DNA from 4 places in the Leptothrix cholodnii SP-6 genome. Region 3 is predicted to be linked to each of the others. Evidence: predicted binding sites of a transcription regulator. Region 3 holds the regulator's gene; each other region holds the start of a gene.
The links. Region 3 encodes FNR, which switches genes on or off when oxygen is low (the NO sensors DNR and NnrR bind a similar motif). Its sites were predicted from a motif close to TTGATNNNNATCAA; they were not measured.
Positions count from the first base shown of each region.

Region 1: the regulator FNR is predicted to act here: its motif matches at 1,562-1,575, upstream of LCHO_RS23645 (chaperone NapD).
Region 2: the regulator FNR is predicted to act here: its motif matches at 1,140-1,153, upstream of LCHO_RS10765 (2-oxoacid:acceptor oxidoreductase family protein).
Region 4: the regulator FNR is predicted to act here: its motif matches at 1,548-1,561, upstream of LCHO_RS18405 (protocatechuate 4,5-dioxygenase subunit alpha).

Region 1 is NC_010524.1:1,428,006-1,432,649, forward strand. It holds gene napA (nitrate reductase catalytic subunit NapA) at 1-1,002, opposite strand, end outside; gene LCHO_RS23645 (chaperone NapD) at 1,166-1,501, opposite strand; gene nifE (nitrogenase iron-molybdenum cofactor biosynthesis protein NifE) at 1,828-3,279, shown strand; gene LCHO_RS24180 (sensor domain-containing protein) at 3,283-4,644, opposite strand, start outside.
Region 2 is NC_010524.1:2,348,972-2,353,615, forward strand. It holds gene LCHO_RS10760 (putative Na+/H+ antiporter) at 1-1,094, shown strand, start outside; gene LCHO_RS10765 (2-oxoacid:acceptor oxidoreductase family protein) at 1,218-1,808, shown strand; gene porA (2-ketoisovalerate ferredoxin oxidoreductase subunit alpha) at 1,792-3,057, shown strand; gene LCHO_RS10775 (thiamine pyrophosphate-dependent enzyme) at 3,394-4,425, shown strand; gene LCHO_RS10780 (NAD(P)-binding protein) at 4,428-4,644, shown strand, end outside.
Region 3 is NC_010524.1:3,053,703-3,058,346, forward strand. It holds gene icd (NADP-dependent isocitrate dehydrogenase) at 1-199, opposite strand, end outside; gene LCHO_RS13855 (sulfite exporter TauE/SafE family protein) at 268-987, opposite strand; gene hemN (oxygen-independent coproporphyrinogen III oxidase) at 987-2,450, opposite strand; gene fnr (fumarate/nitrate reduction transcriptional regulator Fnr) at 2,623-3,360, shown strand; gene LCHO_RS13870 (hypothetical protein) at 3,373-3,705, opposite strand; gene LCHO_RS13875 (PI-PLC domain-containing protein) at 3,702-3,965, opposite strand; gene ccoG (cytochrome c oxidase accessory protein CcoG) at 3,981-4,644, opposite strand, start outside.
Region 4 is NC_010524.1:4,131,667-4,136,310, forward strand. It holds gene LCHO_RS18395 (hypothetical protein) at 1-610, shown strand, start outside; gene LCHO_RS18400 (LysR family transcriptional regulator) at 602-1,525, opposite strand; gene LCHO_RS18405 (protocatechuate 4,5-dioxygenase subunit alpha) at 1,645-2,007, shown strand; gene LCHO_RS18410 (class III extradiol dioxygenase family protein) at 2,012-2,926, shown strand; gene LCHO_RS18415 (endonuclease/exonuclease/phosphatase family protein) at 3,062-4,138, shown strand; gene LCHO_RS18420 (AMP nucleosidase) at 4,185-4,644, shown strand, end outside.

The DNA.
Region 1 (4,644 bases), 1.6 Mb from region 3:
CGGGTTGCCCTTGGGCTTGCCGTCGGCGCCGGGGTAGCCGTTGGAGGTGGCGTCCTTCTCGAGCGCGTGCCCGGGGCGCAGGCCGTAGCCGATATCGGTGGCGCCCTTCTTGAAGTTGATGTTCTTCTTGACGAACTCGGTGTTGACCTTCTTGTTCGTGATGATGTAGTTGGCGATGTAGTTCAGGATCGCCAGGTCGGTCTGCGGCTTGAAGATCATGGCCTGGTCGGCCAGGTCGAAGCTGCGGTGTTCATAGGTCGACAGCACCGCCACCTTGACGTGCGGGTTGCTCAGGCGCCGGTCGGTGATGCGGCTCCACAGGATCGGGTGCATCTCGGCCATGTTGCTGCCCCACAGCACGAAGGCGTCGGACTGCTCGATGTCGTCGTAGCAGCCCATCGGCTCGTCGATGCCGAAGGTGCGCATGAAGCCGGTCACCGCGCTGGCCATGCAGTGGCGCGCGTTCGGGTCGAGGTTGTTGGAGCGGAAGCCCGCCTTCCACAGCTTGGCGGCGGCGTAGCCTTCCCAGACCGTCCACTGGCCCGAGCCGAACATGCCGATGCCGGTCGGGCCGTCGGTCTTGAGCGTCTCTTTCCACTTGGCTGCCATGATGTCGAAGGCCTCGTCCCAGCTCACCGGCACGAAGTCGCCTTCCTTGTCGTAGACGCCGTTCTTCTTGCGCAGCAGCGGGGTCTGCAGGCGGTCGCGGCCGTACATGATCTTGGACAGGAAGTAGCCCTTGATGCAGTTGAGGCCGCGGTTGACCGGCGCCTCGGGGTCGCCCTGCGTCGCCACGACCTTGCCTTCCTGCACGCCCACCATCACCGCGCAGCCGGTGCCGCAGAAGCGGCACGGCGCCTTGTCCCAGCGCACGGCCACGTCGGCGGCGGTCTTGGGCGCGGCGGTGCCGTTGGCGGCTTCGACCACGATCGGGATGCCTGCGGCAGCAGCGCTCGCGGCCAGGGCCTGGGCCTTCAGAAAGTCACGGCGATTCGATTGCATGATGGCGTCTCCGCCGCGTGGCACATGCGCACGCGGGCTGGGTGGGTGTGAGTCTGGGATCGGGTTCAGACGGTCAGCACGCATGCTGACCCACAGCGTCATTGCTGTCCTTGAACCAGTTCAAGTCGGCGCGCGGACCTGCGCGCCATCGGTTCGGATCGGATCAGGTCGGGCCGGCCGGCTGGCCGGCGATCTCGGCCAGGCTGCGACGCCAGGCCTTGAAGTCGACGCCTTCTGCCCCTGCGGGCGCGGGCGAATCGGGGCCGGAGTATTCGTAGACCAGCGATGTGTTGAGCACGTCGGGCCACAACGCGATCGCCGCCAGCTGTTCGGCAGCGGTCTTGACGAGGCCGTCGACTTCGCAGTCTTCGAGCACGATCACGAGCCGGCCATCGCCGGGGTTCAGCGCCAGATCGACACCCGCGCAGCCTTGCAACTGCTGCGCGACATCGGCGACGTTGCCGATGCGGGTGCGGATGATGGCGCCAAGGATGCTCATGTTCGTGATTTCGGTCAAGTTCGACAGGTTCGACTGTGTCAGCTGATCGCCCGGGTCGATTTGACGGGGATCAACAAACCACCGGTGCAGGTTATTCCCATCCGCCGTGGCATGCCATCCGGGTTGACGTCGGTGGGGTTGTTCGCGCCGGCCGCGCATTTGTCGCAAAGCCGCCAAATGCCTCGGCGGTGCGGTTGCCGTGCAAGGTGCGATCGCCTCTTGTCGAGGCAAGTGCTTGATGTGGCGGGGCTTTCCGGCCTGGCATCGAAGCTGCAACAGCTCGCTCGAACCGCCGGTTCGACCCGTTGCCCAGCCAGGAAACCCGCATGTCCGCATCCCTCAAAGCCAAGATCGCCGAAGTGTTCGACGAGCCCGGTTGCGACAAGAACCAGGCCAAGAGCGAGAAGGAACGCAAGAAGGGCTGCACCAAGCAGCTCACGCCCGGCGCCGCGGCGGGCGGCTGCGCCTTCGACGGCGCCAAGATCGCGCTGCAGCCGATCGTCGACGTGGCGCACCTGGTGCACGGCCCGATCGCCTGCGAGGGCAACAGCTGGGACAACCGCCACAGCGCGTCGTCGGGTGCGACCACCTACCGCACCGGCTTCACCACCGACATCAACGAACTCGACGTCATCTACGGCGCCGAGAAGCGCCTGTTCAAGGCCATCCGCGAGATCATCGAGAAGGTGAATCCGCCGGCGATCTTCGTCTACCAGACGTGTGTGACCGGCCTGATCGGCGACGACATCGAGGCGGTCTGCAAGCGCGCCACCGAGAAGTTCGGCAAGCCGGTGATCCCCGTCAACGCACCCGGTTTCGCCGGCCCGAAGAACCTGGGCAACAAGCTCGGCGCCGAGGCGCTGCTCGACCACGTGGTCGGCACCATCGAGCCCGAAGTCACCACGCCGTACGACATCAACATCATCGGCGAGTACAACCTGAGCGGCGAACTCTGGCAGGTCAAGCCGCTGCTCGACGCCTTGGGCGTGCGCATCCTCAGCTGCATCTCGGGCGATGGCCGCTACGCCGAGGTGGCCTCCGCGCACCGTGCCCGCGCCAACATGATGGTGTGCTCCAAGTCGATGATCAACATCGCCACCAAGATGGCGCAGCGCTGGGGCATCCCGTATTTCGAAGGCTCGTTCTACGGCATCAGCGACATGAGCACCACGCTGCGCGAGATCGCCCGGCTGCTGGTTCAGACCGGCGCACCGAGTGATCTGAAGGACCGCACCGAGGCGCTGATCGCGGTCGAGGAAGCGCGTGCCTTCGAGCGCATCCGCGCCTACAAGCAGCGGCTCGCGGGCAAGAAGGTGCTGCTGATCACCGGCGGCGTCAAGAGCTGGAGCGTGGTCTCGGCGCTGCAGGAAGCCGGCCTCGAAGTGGTCGGCACCAGCGTCAAGAAATCGACCCAGGAAGACAAGCGCAAGCTCAAGGACATCATGGGCGACGATGCCGACGCCCACATGATCGACGACATGACGCCGCGCCAGATGTACGCGATGCTGCGCGACGCGAAGGCCGACATCATGTTGAGCGGCGGCCGCAGCCAGTTCGTCGCGCTGAAGGCGCGCATGCCCTGGATGGACATCAACCAGGAACGCCACCACGCCTTTGCCGGCTACGAAGGCATGGTGACGATGATCGCGGAGATCGACAAGGCGCTCTTCAACCCGATGTGGGCGCAGGTGCGCACACCCGCGCCGTGGGAGGCGGTCGACCCGCTGCTGGTCGAGCAGGACGCCGCGCAGCTGGCGGCCGAGGCGGCACCGGCCTGAGCGTCACCGCAGGGGCTGCGGGCGGGCACACAGCGCGGCGAACACCGGCGCGTCGAGCGGCCTGGCGTAGCGGAAGCCTTGCACCAGGTCGCAGTGCTGCGCGACGAGGGCGCTTTCCTGGGCCGCGCTCTCGACGCCTTCGGCCACGACGGTGAGCCCGAGGCCATGGCCCAGGCCGATGATGGCGCGCGTCACGGCTGCGGCGGCCGCATCGTGCTCGATGTCGGCCATGAAGGATCGGTCGATCTTCAGCTTGCTGACCGGCAGGCGCCGCAGGTGGCCGAGCGAGGTCTGGCCGGTGCCGAAGTCGTCGATCGCCATCGAGACGCCGAGCGCGCGCAGCTGCCCGAGCCGCTGCAGATCCGACTCGGCATGGCGCGTGATGTAGGACTCGCTGATCTCGAGCTCCAGGTGGCACGCCGGCAGGCCGGTGCGCGCCAGCACCGAGCTCACCGTGTCGACCAGGTCGTTGCGCTGGATCTGCATGCCCGACAGGTTGACGGCGATCACGCCCGGATCCAGCCCGGCGTCGAGCCACTGGCGCGCCTGGCGACAGGCCTGTTCGAGCACCCAGGCGCCGATGGGCACGATCAGACCGCTGTCCTCGGCGATGGGGATGAAGGTGGCGGGCGAGACCGAGCCCAGCGCCGGATGCGTCCAGCGCAGCAGCGCCTCGGCGCCTGCGAGCCGTCCGTCGGGCAGGGCGAAGACCGGCTGGTATTGCAGGCTCAGCTGGTTGCGCTCGAGGGCCTGGCGCAGCTCCCGCTCCAGCCGCATGCGGTCTTTCGCGGCGTCGTTGAAACGCGGCTCGAAGAAGCGGAAGTCGCCACGGCCGGCCGCCTTGGCCTGGTACAGCGCGAGGTCGGCGTACTTGAACAGGCTGGTGATGTCCGACGCATGGTCGGGGAACAGGCTGATGCCCACGCTCGCGCCCACCGACAGGCGGTGTTCCTCGAGCTGGAACGGATCGCGGAACGCATCCAGGATGCGCCGCGCCGCCAGCTCCACGCCGGCGCTGGTCTCGACGTGCTCCAGCAGCACGATGAACTCGTCGCCGCCGAGCCGGGCGATGGTGTCGGAGTCGCGCAGCGTGCCCTGCAGGCGCTGGGCCACCGCACGCAGCAGGCCGTCGCCGACCGGGTGGCCCAGGCTGTCGTTGATGTGCTTGAAGCGGTCGAGGTCGAGGAACAGCACGGCCAGCCGCTTGCCGTCGCGCATGGCGCGCGCCAGTTCGTGCTGACAGCGGTCCATCAGCAGCGCCCGGTTGGGCAGGCCGGTCAGCACGTCGTAATAGGCCAGCTGGTGGATGCGCTGCGCCGAGGCCTTCTGTTCGGTGATGTCGTGGAAGATGCCGATGTAGTAGGC
Region 2 (4,644 bases), 700 kb from region 3:
CCTTCGTGCTGATCGCGCTGATGGCCTTGGTGGACGGCGGGCCGCGGGCGATCGCCTACGTCGAGTCGCGGCAATACACCGAGCCGCTGTTCGTGTTCGTGATCATGGTGGTGGCGGCCTCGCGGCCGGTGCTGCAGGCGATCCAGGCGCTGATTGCCGGCATCGCGCGCCGGGCACCCGGGCAGACCGCGGTCATGACGGTGTGGCTGTGCCTCGCGCTGGTGCCGCTGATCGGCTCGTTCATCACCGAGCCGGCGGCCATGACGCTGGCCGCGCTGATGCTGGCGCCGCGGGTCTTTCGCCCCGGCATGCCCGAGTGGCTGAAATACGGCGCGCTGGGCGTGCTGTTCGTCAACGTCTCGATCGGTGGCACGCTGACCTCGTTCGCGGCGCCGCCGGTGCTGATGGTGGCCGGCACCTGGGGCTGGGACAGCGCCTTCATGGCACGGCACTTCGGCTGGAAGGCCGCCATCGCCGTGCTGATCAACGCCACGGCGATCACCTGGCTGCTGCGGCGTCACCTCGCCACGGCTGACGGCGACAGCGCGCCGCCGCAGGTCCACCCCGCGTCGAAGACGGTCAGCGCGATCCACCTGGCGTTTCTGGCCGCGGTGGTCGTGTTCGCGCATCACCCGGTGATCTTCCTGGGGCTGTTCCTGCTGTTCCTGGGCTTCACGCAGGCCTACGCGCGCTACCAGAGCCCGCTGATCCTGAAAGAGGCGCTGCTGGTCGGCTTCTTCCTGGCCGGGCTGGTGGTGCTGGGTGGCATGCAGCAGTGGTGGCTGCAGCCGATCGTCTCCAGCCTCGAACCGACCGCGCTGTTCTTCGGCGCGCTCGGGCTGACGGCGATCACCGACAACGCGGCGCTGACCTACCTCGGCTCGCTGATCGAGGGCATGTCCGACCCGGCCAAGTACATGCTGGTGGCCGGCGCGGTGGCCGGCGGCGGCCTGACCGTGATCGCCAACGCGCCCAACCCGGCCGGCGTGACGCTGCTCAAGCAGGGCTTCGAGGACCAGTCCATCGGCGCCGGCGGTCTGTTGGCCGGCGCGCTGTTGCCCACGATGGTCGCAGCCGCGTTGCTGCTGTCCTGAGTTTCCCGGAGTCGACCTGAACCGGGCGCACCGAGCCCGTCCGGCTTGAGCCACGTCAAGCCGCAGCCCCCTGCGCAGGCGAAGAATCGCCGCCATCCGAGCCAAGGCGAAAGGATGGTCCCGATGCTGCAGATCCGCATCCACGGGCGGGGTGGGCAAGGCGTGGTGACGGCGGCCGAGTTGCTGTCGGTGGCCGCCTTCGAGCAGGACCGCCACGCGCAGGCCTTTCCGAGCTTCGGCTCCGAACGCACCGGCGCGCCGGTGGTGGCGTTCTGCCGCATCGACGACCGCGAGATCCGCCTGCGCGAGCCCATCCTCGCGCCCGACGTGCTGATCGTGCAGGACCCGACGCTGCTGCACCAGGTCGACGTCTTCCAGGGCCTGCAGGCCGACGGCTACGTGCTGATCAACAGCCGGCGCAGCTTCGACGAACTCGGCCTGGGCGAGATCGCCACGCGCTTTCGCCATGAACGCCTGATCACCGTGCCGGCCAGCGAGATCGCGCAAAAGCACCTCGGCCGCCCGCTGCCCAACGCCGTGCTGCTGGGCGGTTTCGCGGCGTTGTCGGGGCTGATCACGCTCGACGCCGTGGCCCATGCGATCGGCGACAAGTTCAGCGGCAAGGTGGCCGCCGCCAACGTGGCTGCCGCGTCCGAGGCCTTCGACTACGTGCGCCATCAACTCCGGGAACTGACCCATGCTCAAGCAGATTGAAGGCTCGCAGGCGGTGGCGCAGGCGGTGGCGCTGTGCCGCCCGGAGGTGATCTGCGCCTATCCGATCTCGCCGCAGACGCACATCGTCGAGGGCCTGGGCGAGCTGGTGAAGGACGGCTCGCTCGCACCCTGCGAGTTCATCAACGTCGAGAGCGAGTTCGCGGCGATGAGCGTGGCCATCGGCAGTTCGGCCGCCGGTGCACGCACCTACACCGCCACCGCCAGCCAGGGCCTGCTGTTCATGGCCGAGGCGGTCTACAACGCCAGCGGCCTGGGGCTGCCGATCGTGATGACGGTGGCCAACCGGGCGATCGGCGCGCCGATCAACATCTGGAACGACCACAGCGACAGCATGAGCCAGCGCGACTGCGGCTGGATCCAGCTGTTTGCCGAGAGCAACCAGGAGGCGCTCGACCTGCACATCCAGGCCTTCAAGCTGGCCGAGGAACTCTCGATGCCGGTGATGGTGTGCATGGACGGCTTCATCCTCACGCACGCCTATGAGCGCGTCGACATGCCCGATCAGGCCGCGGTCGACGCCTTCCTGCCTCCGTACGAACCGCGCCAGGTGCTCGACCCGGCCGAGCCGGTGTCGATCGGCGCGATGGTCGGGCCCGAAGCGTTCATGGAGGTGCGTTACCTCGCGCACGCCAAGCAGCTGATGGCGCTGGACGTGATCCCGCGCATCGCCGATGAATTCGAGCAACGGTTCGGTCGCCGTTCCCATGGCATGTCCGGCGGACTGGTGCGCGGCTACCGCACCGAAGACGCCGACACCATCGTGGTCGCGCTCGGTTCGGTGCTCGGCACGCTGAAGGACACCGTAGACGAGATGCGCGCCGAGGGTCTGAAGATCGGCGTGCTTGGCATCCAGTCGTTCCGGCCGTTTCCGCTCGTTGCGGTGCGTGCGGCACTGCAAGGTGCGCAGCGGGTGGTGGTGCTGGAAAAGAGCTTCTCGGTTGGCCTGGGCGGCGTGGTGTCGACCGACGTGCGGCTCGCGCTCTCTGGGCTGCAACTGCACGGCTACACCGTGGTGGCCGGGCTCGGTGGGCGATCGATCACCAAGGCCTCGCTGCACCGCACGCTGCGCGAGGCGATTGCCGACAAGCTTGCGCCGTTGACGTTCATGGATCTGGATTGGCGGATCGTGAATCGGCAGTTGGAGCGCGAGGCGCAGATGCGGCGCAGCGGGCCGATCGCGGAGAACCTGCTGCGCGATGTCGGCACGGTGGCGTCGAAGGTGAGCTGAGGTGGTGTCCATGCAGCCTTCGATGCGCTTGAGCGGGAGCAGGACGGCGGGGCGGTGTACTCCGCTCATGTCCCCCGAATCGGACTGCGTCCGCTTCTCCTCCTTGACTTCGCTGCGCACACCACCCCACCGTCCCGCTCGTGCCACCACTGTGGTTGTTCGGGCGGTTGAACAACAGCGGTGCTGCTTGACGTGGATGTCGGGTGACCGGTGTAGTGAAGTCAAGGAGGAGGGTCGGGCGCAGCCCGAGCCGGGGGACATGAACGGAACCGGTCGCCCGGCGTCCATGTCCCGCGCCAACGCTTGAAGTCCAGCAGCAGCAACAGGAACCATCCGATGTCGCAGCAACCGATCAAGTTCTACCAGACCGGCACGTTCACCGTCGGTAACCGCCTGCTCGCCCCCGAGCAACGCAGCGTGCAAGCCAGCACCGAGCGCAGCAACTCCCTCAACTCCGGCCACCGCGCCTGCCAGGGCTGCGGCGAGGCGCTGGGAGCGCGTTATGCGGTCGATGCCGCGATGCGTGCCACCGACGGCCAGCTGATCGCCGCCAACGCCACCGGCTGCCTGGAGGTGTTCTCCACGCCCTACCCCGAAACCTCATGGCAGCTGCCGTGGATCCACTCGCTGTTCGGCAATGCCGCGGCAGTGGGCACCGGCATCGCGGCGGCGTTGAAGGTCAAGGCGCAAAAATTGGCAAAGACAGCCGGCCAGGCCCGCAGCGACGTGCGCGTGATCGCCCAGGGTGGCGACGGCGGCACCACCGACATCGGCTTCGGTTGCCTGAGCGGCATGTTCGAGCGCAACGACGACGTGCTCTACATCTGCTACGACAACGAGGCCTACATGAACACCGGCGTGCAGCGCAGCTCGGCCACGCCGCCGGCGGCCCGCACGGCCACCACGATGGCAGTGGGCGCGCACCCCGGCGCCGAGTTCGGCCAGGGCAAGAACCTGCCGCTGATCGCGATGGCGCACGAGATCCCGTACGTGGCCACCGCCACCGTCGCCGACCTGCGTGACCTGGAGGCCAAGGTGGCTCACGCGATGAGCCTGCACGGCGCGCGCTACCTGCACATCCTGGTGCCCTGCCCGCTCGGCTGGGGCTCGGCCAGTCACGACACCATCAAGCTCGCCCGGCTGGCGCGCGAGACCGGCCTCTTCCCGGTCTTCGAGGCCGAGCATGGCGAGGTGACCCACGTGACAAAGATCCGCAACCGCGTGCCGGTCGAGGATTACCTGCGGCCGCAGAAACGCTTCGCCCACCTCTTCGGCACGCCCGGGCAGCCGCAGATGCTGGCGCGGATCCAGGCCGATGCGGATCGCAACATCCGCCGCTTCAAGCTGCTCGACGAGGTGACGGCATGACCATGCAGAAACCGTTTGCGATCACGCTCGACCCGGGCTCGTCGCTCGCCAACAAGACCGGCACCTGGCGCACCGAACGGCCGGTCTACGTCGACCGCCTGCCACCGTGCAACGCCCAGTGCCCCGCCGGCGAGGACATCCAGGGCTGGCTGTTCCACGCCGAAGGCGGCGACTACGAAGCCGCCTGGCGCCACCTGACGCGCGACAACCCCTTCCCCG
Region 3 (4,644 bases):
TCCAGTGGATCTGGCGCTGGCCGGCGTAGGCCTTGACCACCGCGGCGTCGACCACCTTGAGCATCACCGGGGTGATGTCCAGGCCGGTGCCGTCGCCTTCGATGTACGGAATGATCGGGTTGCTCGGCACGTTGAGCGAGAAGTCCGCATTGACGGTGATCTTCTGGCCACTCGTGGGCACCTGGATGTGTTGATACATGTCGCCGTCTCCGTTGTTCGGATCTGAACAGGTCCGCTAGAACCTGAAATTCTAGAACTGCGCGCCGCTCAGGCGCACCAGGCGGCTTGCAGCGGCTCGAACAGGCTGTGGCCGAGCGACCAGCCCATCGTCACGACGACCAGCGCGCCGGCCAGCCGCAGGGCCAGGCTGCCGCCCTCGTTGAGGCCGGCGCGGGCGCGCACGGCTGCGGGCATCAGGCGCAGCCAGAAGGCCGGACCGAGGATCAGGCCGACGCTGCTGGTGACGGCAAAAGCCAGCATCACGCCGGCCCCTTCGACAGGCCCGGACGCCACCGCGGCCACCAGCAGGGCCGCGTGCAGCAGGCCGCACGGGATGGCCGGCCAGAGCGCGCCGATACCGGCCGCCTTGAGTTCGCCGGGCATGCGCATGCGCGTCCAGCCCTCGCGCGGCGGACGGCGCACCAGCTGCTCGGCCCAGGCCTGCACGCCGGTGGGCAGGCGCCCGCGCACCAGCAGCCACAGGCCGAGCATCAGCACCATCAGTTGCAGCGCGGACCAGATCGGCCGCATCCAGGCGACGCTGTCGCCCAGCCAGCGCAGGGCACCGGCGGCAGACGCCACGGCCGCACCGGCCAAGCCGTAACCGATCAGACGGCCCGTCAGCACGCCAGCCAGGGCCCGTTCGGCCTGCTGCGGCTTGCACAGCTTGGCCACGGTGGCGCACCCGGCCGCACACATGCCCGCGCAATGCGGCGTGCCGGCCAGGCCCATCAACGCGGCCGATGCGAGCAGCGCGACTGCACTCATCAGATCACGCGCGAGAAGCGCTCGCGGGTCTGGTCGGCGCGCAGGTGGCGATCGAACACCATCGCCACCGAGCGCACGAAGTACCAGCCCAGCGGGGTGAGTTCGAAGCCATCCGGGTCGAGCGTCAGCAGGCCTTGGTCGGCCAGGTCGACCAGGGCTTCGAGTTCGGTGGCAAAGTAGGTTTTCACGTCGATCAAGTGTGCCAGGGCGACCGACTCGTAGCTCAGCCGGCCGTGGCACATGATGGACATGATGACGGCGCGGCGCACCAGGTCGTCGCGCGTCAGGGCCAGGCCGCGCACCACCGGCAGCTCGCCGCGGTTGAGCGAGTCGTAGTAGTCGTCGAGCGTCTTGGCGTTCTGGCTGTAGGTGGCGCCGATGCGGCCGATGGCCGACACGCCCAGCGCGATCAGGTCGCAGTCGGCCTGCGTGCTGTAGCCCTGGAAGTTGCGGTGCAGCCGCCCTTGCCGCTTGGCCTGCGCCAGGCCGTCCTCGGGCAGCGCGAAGTGATCCATGCCGATGTACTGGTAGCCGTGGCTGATGAAGCCGCTGATGGCCTGCGACAGCATGCCGATGCGGTCGCTGCCACGCGGCAGCTCTTCGGTGACGATGCGACGCTGCGGCTTGAAGCGCTGCGGCAGGTGGGCGTAGCCGTACATCGCGATGCGGTCGGGCCGCAGTCCGGCGACCTGGCGCACGGTGCGCGCGAAGCTCTCGGGCGTCTGCTTGGGCAGGCCGTAGATGAGGTCGACGTTGATCGAATGGAAGCCGAGCTCGCGCGCATCCTTCATCAGCGCCTCGACCTGCTCGAAAGGCTGGACGCGGTGCACCGCCTTCTGCACGTCGGCGTCGAAATCCTGCACGCCGAACGAGACCCGGTTGAAGCCGAGCTCCTTGAGGTGAGCCAGGCGCTCGCGGCTGACGGTGCGCGGGTCGATCTCGATCGAATATTCGCCATGCGGCTCGATGTGGAAATGCCGGCGCAACTCGCCCATCAGGCGGTCGAGTTCGGCATCGCTCAGGAAGGTGGGCGTGCCGCCGCCGAAATGCAGTTGCGAGACGCGCTGGCCCCGGCCGAGCGTCTGCGTGACCAGTTCCAGCTCGCGCGCCAGCGCGTCGATGTAGGCGGTCGAGCGGCCGTGGTCGCGGGTGACGATCTTGTTGCAGGCGCAGTAATAGCAGACCGATTCGCAGAACGGCACGTGCACGTAGACCGACAGCGGCCCACCTGCGCCGCCCACCGCACCGATGCTGCGCTGGGACAGTGCCTGGCGGTAGTGATCGGCGGTGTAGGCCTCGACGAAACGATCCGCCGTGGGGTAGGAGGTGTAGCGTGGCCCGGGGCCGTCCATGCGGCGCAGCAGTTCCTCGCTCAGAACCGGCTGGTGGTCCGTGGCGGCCACGTCGGCGTTGATCGTGGTCGCGGATTGGGGCTGCGTGCCTGCGGAGATCGTCGTGTGCATGTGCGCACTGTGCCGTGCCGGTGGCGCTGTACCTTGACATGGCTCAAGCACCATGCGTCCGCGCTATTCAAGAATTCCCTGAGTCGACCCTCACTTCGCCATGACCACAGAGGCACTTTGCCGGTGCATGCTGGTAAGGTGTCGGCCATTCCTTCCCAGGATCAACCAAATCATGCAAGACACTGCCGCCTCCTCCCAGCTCAACGCGCTCAAAGTGGCCTGCTCGGCCTGCAATCTGCGCGAACTGTGCCTGCCAGTGGGCCTGTCAGACGACGAGATGTCTTCGCTCGACAACATGGTGAGCACGCGCCGCAGCGTCAAGCGCGGCGAGAGCCTGTTCCATTCCGGCGACGCGTTCGCGGCGCTCTATGCCGTGCGCACCGGCTTCTTCAAGACCGTGGTGTCGGCCACCGACGGCCGCGAGCAGGTCACCGGCTTCCAGATGGCCGGCGAGCTGATCGGCCTGGACGGCATCAGCAACGACCGCCACTCGTGTGATGCGGTGGCGCTCGAGGATTCGCAGGTCTGCCTGATCCCGTACGGCCAGCTCGAGAGCCTGTCGCGCGAGTTCACGCTGCTGCAGCACCAGTTCCACAAGATCATGAGCCGCGAGATCGTGCGCGACCACGGCGTGATGCTGCTGCTCGGCAGCATGCGTGCCGAGGAGCGCCTGGCAGCCTTCCTGCTGAACCTGACGCAGCGCCTGCAGGCGCGTGGTTTCTCGGCCTCGGCGCTGGTGCTGCGCATGACGCGCGAGGAGATCGGCAGCTACCTGGGCCTCAAGCTCGAGACCGTCAGCCGCACCTTCTCGAAGTTCCAGGACGAGGGCTATCTCGAGGTCAAGCAGCGCGACATCCGCATCATCGACCAGGACGCCCTGCAGCGCGTGGTCAACGGCGCCGGCTGCTGAAGATCTGCAGGCTCAGGGATAACGACGCCGGTTCAGGTCGTTCGACTCACGCATCAGCAGTTGCGTGAGGCTGGAGGCGATGCCGATCAGCACCCAGAACGCGAAGAAGGCCGCCGTGTAGACCGCCGTGCGGTCGAGGTCGACCGGCGCGCCGCCGAGCCAGCGCAGATCTTCCGGGTCGACGAAGGCGAACACCAGCATCTCGGTCACGCCCGCCAACAGGAAGGCCGGCCACCAGACGACCGACAGCCGCTTGGCCCAATTCGACATCGGGAAGGTCGTGGACGCTTCGTAGTCGGGCGCCAGGTCCTCGATGTCGGGGTCGTTGCGCAGTTCGGCTTTCATTTGCCGCCCGTGGCCGCATGGTTGCGAGCCTGCTGAGCAGGCAGGCGCGAAGGGTCGATCGCCGATCCGGTCGCGCCGGCCGATTCGGTGCGTGCGGACTGCGCCGTGCTCAGCACCGGGTCCGGATGACTCAACGCCAGCGCCAGGGTCACGAAACTGGCCATGATCACCACCAGCGGGCCACCGAGCACCAGCCACAACATGCGCTCACGCCACCACGGCAAGGTGGCTGGACCGGGGGCTTGTACTGCAATCGACATGGCTGCTCCTGCTTGTCAACGTGGAATCACGAAGGTCGACTTCTCGCGCAGCGTCGCCGGCGCAGCGCCGCCGGACTCCACGCGCTGGATGTCGAAATGGATGGTGTGCGCCCCGCTGCCGGCACGGCTGGCGGACTCGGGCGGCAACTGCACGGCCACGGTGATCCAGCGCGCCTCGGCGCTTGCCACCTGCACCGGCGCCGTCACGGGCAGGCTCAACCCCGGCAAGCCCTCGACGGCGACGCGGTAGGACTGCGTCGTTTCGGTGGCGTTCATGATCTGCAGGCGGTAGACGTTCTCGATCACGCCGTCGTCGACGATGCGCGCCAATGACGCGCGGTCACGCACCACGTCGACCTTGAACGGCGATCGCATCGCGATGCTCACGCCCAGGGCGACCACGATCACGATCAGGATCACGGTGTAGATCAGGACACGCGGTCGCAGCGCACGCCGCCACATCTGGGCGCGCGTCCAGCGTCCGTCGAGGCCGTTCTGCGTGGTGTAGCGCACCAGGCCGCGGGCATAGCCCATCTTGTCCATCACGCTGTCGCAGACGTCGATGCAGGCGGCGCAGCCGATGCACTCGTACTGCAGGCCCTTGCGGATGTCGATGCCGGTCGGACAGACCTGCACGCACAGGTTGCAGTCGACACAGGCGCCCAGGCCCAGCGCGGTC
Region 4 (4,644 bases), 1.1 Mb from region 3:
GTCGATGTCGCACGCATTCACCCGCCGCCTTGCTGTCTCGGCAATCGCCGTCCTGCTGGGCGCTTGCAGCACGACCGCTTCCGTGCGACACATCGAAAAACCCCAGGAGCCATTGAAGATCGAGGGCTTGCACGTCGCATTCCTTCAGCCGACCTTCCGGTTCGACACCACCGATCCCCGTTTCAGCAATGCACGGGTTGATGAGCAATTGGACGAACTGCGACAAGCCGTGCTCGAGCACGTGCCCGCGGGCATGGCACCGGCGGGAATCGAAACCCGTGCGCGTTCATTTGCCCTGGATGAGGACGGTCGCCCTCCGACGACTTTGAACACCTGGCTCAAGACCGAACAAAAGACCAACTGGCACCTGCTGACCGTCGTCCCCAGCGGTGCCCACGTCAATTGCTCGGGCGGCATCTGCAACCTGAAGACCAACGTGATGCTGGAAATCCGCGCCCCGTATTCGATGAGCAGACGCTGGGCGGTGGAGTTGACCGAATCGGCAATGACATCCGACCTGTCGATGTCCACCCAGGGTGCGTCGAACCACTACGCGCGGGAAATGGTCAAGGCGCTGCTCGCCGACGTGCGCGGCCCGAAATCACCCTGACAGCGCCGGCACGCCGGCCAGCACCTGCGCCGCCACCGCCTCCAGTTCGCCGCGCAGCCAGCGCTGCACCGGGTCGTCCTGGTGACGGCGGTGCCAGAGCATGTACATCGGCATCTCGGGGGCGTCGAGCGGCAGGGCGCACGTGGCCAGGCCGCGCAGAAGTTCGATGCCCAGCAGGCTCGGCAGCGTAGCCAGCAGCGCGCTGCCACGCACGAACGGCGCGATGCCCGAGAAGCCCGGCACGGTGACGACGATGCGCCGCGCCACGCCCTGGGCGGCGAGCCACTGGTCGATGTCGAGCGTGCGGCGGTCCTCGTAGAGCACGCTGACGTGTTCGGCGGCCTGGTAGGCGGCCAGATCGGCCGGCGCCGTGCGCTGGTCGGCGTCGTAGAAGACCTGGTAGCGATCGGCGAACAGGCGTTTCTGCAGCACGTCGGTGCTGTCGGGCGGGCGCGGCGAGATGACGAGCTGGCACTGTTCGTCACGCAGCAGCTCCAGGCTCGGCACGCGTGACGGGATCACCCGCAGCGTGAGGCCGGGTGCCTGCGCACGCAGGCGGCGCAGCAGCGCGGGCAGCAGCAGGTGGCACTGCAGGTCGTTGGCGGCGAGGGTGACGGTGCCGTGCAGCTGCGCCGGGTCGAAGTGATCCGGCGCCACGAACCGCTGCAGGCCGTCGAGCAGCTCACGCGCCTGCGCGGCCAGCGCGCGGGCCCGCTCGGTGGGCCGGATGCCGCGCCCGGCCTTGACGAACAGGGCGTCGCCGACGATGCCGCGCAGCCGCTCCAGGCCGTGGCTGACGGCCGATTGCGTCACGCCCAGGCGCTGCGCGGCGGCCGTCACCGAGCCTTCTTCGTAGACCGCCAGCAGCAGGTTCAGCAGCCGGCCGTCGAGGTCCAAATGATCGACTTCACTCATGGTTGGCATGAGTATCGGTGCGTTGATCCAGATCAGGCCTGCCGGAATACTCGCCTTCATCCTACGCAGCTGCACGCGACTTCCCGCAACCCCGAACCCCCGGCATCTGGAGACAAGCCATGAGCACCCCACTGCGCGAAAGCGGCCACATCGACATACCCGGCACGATCATCTTCGACGGCGCACAGGCCATGAAAGGCTATGCACTCAACAAGATGTGCTTCTCGTTCAACGACGCCGCCAACCGCACCGCCTTCCTGGCCGACGAAGACGGCTACTGCGCCCGCTACGGCCTCAACGGACAGCAGCGCGAGGCGATCCGCAACCGCAACGTGCTGCAGCTGCTGGCCGCCGGCGGCAACGCCTACTACCTGGCCAAGTTCGCGGGCATCTTCGGCCTCGACATGCAGGACATCGGCGCCCAGCAGACGGGCATGACCAAAGACGAATTCAAGGCCAGGTTGCTGGCCGCAAGGGGCTGAGACCATGGCCGACATCATCGGTGGCGTCGTCACCTCCCACGTTCCCGCGATCGGCCGCGCCATCGCCAAGAATCTCCAGGCCGATCCGTACTGGGCGCCGTTCTTCGAGGGCTACGCGCCGCTGCACCGCTGGATCGAGAAGTCCAAGCCCGACGTCGTGGTGGTGATCTACAACGACCACGGCCTGAACTTCTTCCTCGACAAGATGCCCACCTTCGCGGTCGGCGCCGCGCCCTCGTACACCAACTCCGACGAAGGCTGGGGCATCCCGGCGGTGCCGGCGTTCACCGGCCAGCAGGCGCTGTCGTGGCACATCATCAACGCGCTGATCGATGAAGAGTTCGACCTGACGACCTGCCAGGAGATGCTGGTCGACCATGCCTTCACGCTGCCGATGGCGCTGTGCTGGCCGGATCAGGCCACCGCCGAGCCGCCTCAAGGTGGCCTGCTCCCCTCGGGGGGCGGTCGCGAACAGCGGCCTGGGGGCGCCGATCGCTGGCCGGTGAAGGTGGTGCCGGTGTGCATCAACACGGCGCAGTTCCCGATGCCGTCGGCGGCGCGCTGCTACAAGCTGGGCGAGGCGATCGGCCGCGCCATCCGCAGCTGGAACAGCGACGAGCGCGTGATGGTGATGGGCACCGGCGGCCTGTCGCACCAGCTCGACGGCGAACGCGCCGGCTTCATCAACCGCGAGTTCGACCAGCAGTTCATGCAGAGCATGATCGACGACCCGAAGTGGGCGACGCAGTATTCGATCCCGCAGCTGGTCGAGAAGACCGGCACCCAGGGCGTCGAGCTGGTGATGTGGCTGGCCGCGCGCGGCGCGCTCGGCGAGCAGGTGAAGGAAGTGACGCGCAACTATCACATCCCGATCTCGAACACCGCCGCCGGGCTGATGGTGCTGGAGACGCAGGGCTGAGCCCGGGCTGCGGCCGGGGCGTGCAGTAGTTGACCGCGCCCCGCCGTGCGGGGCAGCTGAACGGCAGGGGCTTGGGGCCTTCGTGTAGGCTGCACGGCAATATGTCGCACCGGGCACTTCCGGCCCGGTGCCGTCTTGTCGGAGGTTCGCATCGCTGCCCGTCCATCCACCGTCCTGCAATCGCTCGGGCGGTTTCTCATCACCGTTTTCCTGCTCTGCGCGCTGGGGCTGGCGCTGACCGTGCGGCCCGGCACCGGCGACGCCTGGTGGATCGAGCTGCTGCGCTACGCGCCCTATCCGATCTACCTGGTGCCGACGCTGCTCGGGCTGCTGCTGTCGCTGACGCTGGGCTGGTTCTGGCGGATCATGGCGCTGGCCGGCGTGGCGCTGATCGCCATCCCGGTGATGGGCCTGGCCCACGGCACGCCCCAGACCGGCAGCGGCCACCTGCGGGTGATGACCTACAACATCAAGTCCTATCGGGCCGACGAGAAGCCCGGGGGTTATGCGCTGATCGCCGAGGAGGTGCTGCGCCACAACCCCGACGTGATCGTGATGCAGGACGCCAACCGCCTGACCGACGGCCATGCGCCGATGCCCGAGGCGATGAAGCGCGTGTTCGCGCCGCATCAGGTCTACATGCGCGGCCAGTACGTCGTCGCCAGCCGCCACCCGCTGCGCGGCTGCCGCGTCAATCCCTTGCCGGAGGCCGAGCACAACGCCCGCTACGTGCGCTGCACGGTGCGCGTGGGCACGCAGGCGGTCGACCTGGTGACGGTGCATTTCATCTCGCCGCGCGACGGGCTGAATGCCGCCCGCCACGAGCGCCTGGACGGCGTCGACGAGTGGAAGCAGAACTTCGCGGTGCGCCTGAAGCAGGCCCGCCAGCTCGTGCGCGACCTCACCGAAACGCCGCTGCTCGACAGCCGCGGCATGGCCCAGCCGCTGATCGTGGCCGGCGATCTCAACGCGCCCGAATCGTCGCCGGTGGTGCAGAGCCTGCTGGCGCTGGGCCTGCGCGATGCCTGGTCGAGCGCGGCCATCGGCTACGGCTACACCCACGGCCATTCGCTGCGGCCCAACATCGACCTGCTGCGCATCGATCACATCCTCGTGAGCCCGCAGGTGGGCGTGGAGCGCACCTTCGTCGGCGGCACCGAGGGCTCGGAACACCGGCCGGTGATCACCGACCTCTGGCTGTCGAGAATCTAGGCGCGCGGCGACGCCCAAACCGAAACGCTGCGGTGACAATGAACGCATGACGCGCACCCTCATCACCACCCAGTCCTACACCGACGCGAGCGCCGCGCTGGCGCACGCCAAGGCGATCTACGACAGCGGCATCGCCCACTTGCGCCGGGCTCTGAAAGAGTTCGTCGGCGGCAACGACTTCAGCGAGCGGGTGCGCGCCTGCTACCCCTTCGTGCGGGTCAAGATCGACACCGTCGCACGCGCCGACTCGCGCCTGGCCTACGGTTTCGTGGCCGGGCCGGGGGTCTACGAGACCACGCTGACGCGGCCGGACCTGTTCCGCCACTACTACCGCGAGCAGTTCGAGCTGCTGCTCAAGAACCACGGCGTCTGCCTCGAGGTGGGCCTGTCGAGCCAGCCGATCCCGGTGCATTTCAGCTTTGCCGAACACGACCACATCGAAGGCGCGATGCCGCCCGAGCGTCGCCAGCTGATGCGCGACCTGTTCGACCTGCCCGACCTGGCGG